DNA from 2 places in the Oceanobacillus sp. FSL W7-1309 genome. Region 2 is predicted to be linked to the other one. Evidence: a T-box and tRNA genes for the amino acid it is inferred to sense, from the RefSeq annotation. Region 2 holds a T-box; the other holds one or more tRNA genes.

Evidence for each region. A T-box is a leader RNA that pairs with one kind of tRNA and senses whether it is charged. The one in region 2 lies ahead of leuS (leucine--tRNA ligase), so its partner is inferred to be a tRNA-Leu.
Region 1: it encodes a tRNA-Leu, which carries the amino acid that the T-box ahead of leuS (leucine--tRNA ligase) is inferred to sense. The anticodon was not compared.

The regions. Positions count from the first base shown of each region.
Region 1 covers NZ_JBBOBX010000001.1:1,569,886-1,572,918, forward strand. The annotation lists rRNA gene NST46_RS07210 (23S ribosomal RNA) at 1-800, shown strand, start outside; rRNA gene rrf (5S ribosomal RNA) at 919-1,034, shown strand; tRNA gene NST46_RS07220 (tRNA-Val) at 1,046-1,121, shown strand; tRNA gene NST46_RS07225 (tRNA-Thr) at 1,125-1,200, shown strand; tRNA gene NST46_RS07230 (tRNA-Lys) at 1,250-1,325, shown strand; tRNA gene NST46_RS07235 (tRNA-Leu) at 1,329-1,413, shown strand; tRNA gene NST46_RS07240 (tRNA-Gly) at 1,436-1,510, shown strand; tRNA gene NST46_RS07245 (tRNA-Leu) at 1,518-1,606, shown strand; tRNA gene NST46_RS07250 (tRNA-Arg) at 1,610-1,686, shown strand; tRNA gene NST46_RS07255 (tRNA-Pro) at 1,690-1,766, shown strand; tRNA gene NST46_RS07260 (tRNA-Ala) at 1,779-1,854, shown strand; rRNA gene NST46_RS07265 (16S ribosomal RNA) at 2,084-3,033, shown strand, end outside.
Region 2 covers NZ_JBBOBX010000002.1:1,321,681-1,324,713, reverse strand. The annotation lists gene NST46_RS19105 (GNAT family N-acetyltransferase) at 1-11, shown strand, start outside; gene NST46_RS19100 (hypothetical protein) at 48-314, shown strand; gene NST46_RS19095 (tRNA (mnm(5)s(2)U34)-methyltransferase) at 485-1,066, opposite strand; T-box leader at 1,220-1,439, shown strand; gene leuS (leucine--tRNA ligase) at 1,652-3,033, shown strand, end outside.

The DNA of each region.
Region 1 (3,033 bases), on a different contig from region 2:
GTGCAGCTTGTACAGGATAGGTGGGAGCCTTGGAAACCGGAGCGCTAGCTTCGGTGGAGGCATCCGTGGGATACCACCCTGGCTGTATGGACATTCTAACCCAGGACCGTGATCCGGTTCGGAGACAGTGTCAGGCGGGCAGTTTGACTGGGGCGGTCGCCTCCCAAAAGGTAACGGAGGCGCCCAAAGGTTCCCTCAGAATGGTTGGAAATCATTCGTAGAGTGTAAAGGCACAAGGGAGCTTGACTGCGAGACCTACAAGTCGAGCAGGGACGAAAGTCGGGCTTAGTGATCCGGTGGTTCCGCATGGAAGGGCCATCGCTCAACGGATAAAAGCTACCCCGGGGATAACAGGCTTATCTCCCCCAAGAGTTCACATCGACGGGGAGGTTTGGCACCTCGATGTCGGCTCATCGCATCCTGGGGCTGTAGTCGGTCCCAAGGGTTGGGCTGTTCGCCCATTAAAGCGGTACGCGAGCTGGGTTCAGAACGTCGTGAGACAGTTCGGTCCCTATCCGTCGTGGGCGTTGGAAGTTTGAGAGGAGCTGTCCTTAGTACGAGAGGACCGGGATGGACACACCGCTGGTGTACCAGTTGTTCCGCCAGGAGCATCGCTGGGTAGCTACGTGTGGAAAGGATAAGTGCTGAAAGCATCTAAGCATGAAGCCCCCCTCAAGATGAGACTTCCCATCACTTCGAGTGAGTAAGATCCCTCAGAGACGATGAGGTTGATAGGTTCGGTGTGGAAGCGTGGTGACACGTGGAGCTTACGGATACTAATCGATCGAGGACTTAACTAAATTCTTTATTTGATGTTTTGTTTACTCTTATTTAGTTTTTAAGGTATAAATTCAAAAAAACCTTGCATTTTTATTCGGAAATGCATATAATAAAACTTGTCCTTGTTTTTGAGGATTGTCTGGTAGCAATAGCGAAGAGGCCACACCTGTTCCCATGCCGAACACAGAAGTTAAGCTCTTCAGCGCCGATGGTAGTTGGGGCTTTGCCCCTGCAAGAGTAGGACGCCGCCAGGCAGATATAAATCGGAGGATTAGCTCAGCTGGGAGAGCACCTGCCTTACAAGCAGGGGGTCGCAGGTTCGAGCCCTGCATCCTCCACCATTTGCCGGCCTAGCTCAATTGGTAGAGCAACTGACTTGTAATCAGTAGGTTGGGGGTTCAAGTCCTCTGGCCGGCACCACTTTTCACAAGTGAATAATAATTATCAATAGTATGTAATATATATTTTTGAGCCATTAGCTCAGTCGGTAGAGCATTTGACTTTTAATCAAAGGGTCGAAGGTTCGAATCCTTCATGGCTCACCATTTGCGGGTGTGGCGGAATTGGCAGACGCGCTAGACTTAGGATCTAGTGTCTTCGGACGTGGGGGTTCAAGTCCCTTCACCCGCACCATTTAATTTAAACATTGCCAAGCGCGGAAGTAGTTCAGTGGTAGAACACCACCTTGCCAAGGTGGGGGTCGCGGGTTCGAATCCCGTCTTCCGCTCCAAACCCTTGCCGGGGTGGCGGAACTGGCAGACGCACAGGACTTAAAATCCTGCGGTAGGTGACTACCGTACCGGTTCGATTCCGGTCCTCGGCACCATATGCGCCCGTAGCTCAATTGGATAGAGCGTTTGACTACGGATCAAGAGGTTAGGGGTTCGACTCCTCTCGGGCGCGCCATAACGGGAAGTAGCTCAGCTTGGTAGAGCACTTGGTTTGGGACCAAGGGGTCGCAGGTTCGAATCCTGTCTTCCCGACCATTTTATTTATACGGGGCCTTAGCTCAGCTGGGAGAGCGCCTGCCTTGCACGCAGGAGGTCAGCGGTTCGATCCCGCTAGGCTCCACCAATTTAAAAGTTTGATTCTTACTACAAAATAGTCTTTTAAAAACTTTTAAAAGATTGTTGACAATATAGTGATGTATATGATATATTAGTAAAGTCGCTTTTAAAAAAAGACAACAAATTTGCTCTTTGAAAACTGAACAAAACAACCAGTATGTCAAGAAAAAGAAAACTCGTTTTTCTTTTTAAAACAAGTAGAAGTCAGCTTCTACAAAAGCTAAGTATTACAAACTTTTATGGAGAGTTTGATCTTGGCTCAGGACGAACGCTGGCGGCGTGCCTAATACATGCAAGTCGAGCGCAGGAAATAAACAGAACCCTTCGGGGTAATGTTTATGGAATGAGCGGCGGACGGGTGAGTAACACGTGGGCAACCTGCCTGTAAGATCGGGATAACTCGCGGAAACGTGAGCTAATACCGGATAACACTTTTCATCTCATGGTGAGAAGATAAAAGACGGTTTCGGCTGTCACTTACAGATGGGCCCGCGGCGCATTAGCTAGTTGGTGAGGTAACGGCTCACCAAGGCGACGATGCGTAGCCGACCTGAGAGGGTGATCGGCCACACTGGGACTGAGACACGGCCCAGACTCCTACGGGAGGCAGCAGTAGGGAATCTTCCGCAATGGACGAAAGTCTGACGGAGCAACGCCGCGTGAGTGATGAAGGTTTTCGGATCGTAAAACTCTGTTGTTAGGGAAGAACAAGTTGGGTAGTAACTGACCCAACCTTGACGGTACCTAACCAGAAAGCCACGGCTAACTACGTGCCAGCAGCCGCGGTAATACGTAGGTGGCAAGCGTTGTCCGGAATTATTGGGCGTAAAGCGCTCGCAGGCGGTCTTTTAAGTCTGATGTGAAAGCCCACGGCTTAACCGTGGAGGGTCATTGGAAACTGGAGGACTTGAGTACAGAAGAGGAGAGTGGAATTCCACGTGTAGCGGTGAAATGCGTAGAGATGTGGAGGAACACCAGTGGCGAAGGCGACTCTCTGGTCTGTAACTGACGCTGAGGAGCGAAAGCGTGGGTAGCGAACAGGATTAGATACCCTGGTAGTCCACGCCGTAAACGATGAGTGCTAGGTGTTAGGGGGTTTCCGCCCCTTAGTGCTGAAGTTAACGCATTAAGCACTCCGCCTGGGGAGTACGGCCGCAAGGCTGAAACTCAAAAGAATTGACGGGGG
Region 2 (3,033 bases):
ACTCAATATGAAAAGGCATACGTAACTTCTAGAAAAGGAGAGAGAAGATGGGGACCGTCATTCGCTGGTTGCTGGCGATATTTTTTACATACTTTGCAATTATTACACTACAAACAGGACTGGAATTGCTTAGTGCTTCAAGAGAAGATGGAGCAATTGCAGTTCGATTCCTATCTTTTGAAATAAATAATCAAGTTGATTCGGAAAACATGGCATCCTATACGATTGCATTCTTTGCAGGAGCGCTTGTTGCTATGATACTTGCGCTCAGCCTTATGAAAGATGCCTTTTCTAGTCTAAAGGGAAAAAGTTAATTGGGATTTTTAAAAAAGGGCTTGGAAGTGAATCTCGCAGTATTGAAACAAAGAGCCGTCATCTCAAAAGAGAATCCTGCTCCAGTTATTAATTGCCTTTATTAAAAAATGATTCTGTTCGTGTTGGCATTTCCAAAAAACAGAGAATAATACATTGCAATTCATTGTACCTATTTTAATTTAAGAACTTTTTTTTGAATAGCAAGTATAAAAGGTGGGTCATTTTTTTGATTAATAAAGCCATAGCGTAAGACATTAAACTGCTTTTGATCTAGTTGAAGCAGGTACTTTAATAGTCCTTCTTTTTCTTCCTTGCCACCTTCATGGCCGTGGTATACAACAAGAACGACAAGTCCATCTTTTTTCAAACGGTTTAAAATAGCATCTACAGCAGTCACCGTTGAATCAGGTGTTGTAATTACTGTTTTATCGCTTCTAGGTAAATAACCGAGGTTGAAAATCGCACCTGCAATTTCTTCATTTTTATCCTTTGGAAAATAATCCAGAATTCTTTCATGACTATCGTGGATTAAAGATACATTGGAGCAATTATTGTTAATTAATACTTTTCTCGTATTTGCAATTGCTTGGTCCTGTATATCAAAGGCATAAACATGACCGTTTTCACCGACTAGCTTACTGAAGAATAAGGTATCATTTCCATTTCCGCACGTTGCGTCAATTACTTTTTCACCCGATTGTATCGTTTCTTCTAATAAATAATGAGCATAATTTAGAATTCCTTTTAGCATATATGCAGCACATTCCTTTTCATTAGATTTATCTCTTCCTTCATGTTATCACGAAAATGCCAATCAAGAAATGCAGTAAAAACTGAGGCGAACCTTTAAAATGAGGTTACCTTGACAATAGTTACCGGATTCATTATAATTCGGTTAAATAATCTAACGACTTTGATAAGGATTAGTAGTAATTTTTTTCAGGCATAGAGAGGCAGTGCTCGGTGGAAACTGCCGTTGAAAGATTTTATGAACTCACCTTTAATGTTGCAGGAATGAATAGGAGTAATTCCTGCCGTCTATCCACGTTAAAGATAACAAGTGAACGCGAATATATGCGTTAATTTGGGTGGTACCGCGGGAGATACAGCTTCTCGTCCCTTTTCTGGGGATGAGTGGCTTTTTTTTTCGCAGATAAGAAAGTGTTAGACTTTCTTATCTGCATAAGTGCAACTAAGGCATCGCCTAAATACTTGCACTCCAAAGTATAAGGGCTTCTAAAAAAGCAAAGAACGCTTTCGTAAGAATCCCTTTAACGAATGCCAAGTTTTCTAATGGAAAATACAAGCGTTGTACAGCGAAAGGAAGGAAAATTAGATGAGCTTTAACCATCAGCAAATTGAAAAAAAATGGCAAAAACACTGGCTTGAAAATAAAACGTTTAAAACGGAAACCTTTTCTGAAAAAGAGAAGTTCTATGCACTTGATATGTTTCCATATCCCTCAGGAGTAGGGCTGCATGTAGGACATCCCGAGGGCTATACGGCAACGGATATTCTATCGCGTATGAAACGAATGCAAGGCTATGAAGTAATGCACCCGATGGGATGGGATGCATTTGGGCTTCCGGCAGAACAATATGCAATTGATACAGGGAATAGCCCAGCTGAATTTACAGCAAAAAATATTGCGACATTTAAACGCCAAATACAAGAACTTGGTTTTTCGTATGATTGGGATCGTGAAATCGATACAACAGATCCGAATTATTATAAATGGACACAGTGGATTTTCACAAAGCTTTATGAAAAAGGGCTCGCTTATATCGATGAGGTTGCGGTGAACTGGTGTCCGGCATTAGGTACAGTTTTGGCGAATGAAGAAGTAATTGATGGAAAAAGTGAACGCGGTGGACATCCGGTCGTACGTAAACCAATGAAGCAGTGGATGCTGAAAATTACTGCATATGCTGATCGCTTGTTGGAAGATTTAGATGAATTAGATTGGCCAGACAGCTTAAAAGAAATGCAACGTAACTGGATTGGCCGCTCAGAGGGCGCAGAAGTAACATTTGCAATTGATGGACATGAAGAAGAATTTACTGTATTTACAACACGTCCAGATACATTATTTGGTGCAACGTATGCAGTGCTTGCCCCAGAACATCCGTTTATCGAAAAAATAACAAGTGCAGAACAAAAAGCTGCCGTAGATGCTTACTTGAACGAAGTCCAAACGAAATCCGATTTGGAGCGTACTGATTTAGCAAAAGATAAAACAGGTGTATTTACTGGTGCATATGCAGTTAACCCTGTGAATAATGAAAAAATGCCAATCTGGATTGCAGACTACGTATTAATGTCATATGGAACTGGTGCAATAATGGCGGTTCCAGCACACGATGAGCGGGACTATGAATTTGCAACAAAATTTGAATTGCCAATTGTGGAAGTAGTTTCAGGTGGAGATATAACAAAAGAAGCATTTACTGGTGATGGAGAACATATCAATTCAGGATTCTTAGATGGGCTTGGAAAAGAAGAGGCAATCTCCAAAATGATTGAATGGCTTGTCGCTGAAGGAAAAGGCGAGAAGAAAATTACGTATCGCCTGCGCGATTGGCTCTTTGCGAGACAGCGTTATTGGGGTGAGCCAATTCCGATTATTCATTGGGAAGATGGTACAATGACAACTGTTCCAGAAGAAGAACTTCCATTGGAACTACCAGTGATGTCAGAGATTAAACCATCTGGTACAGG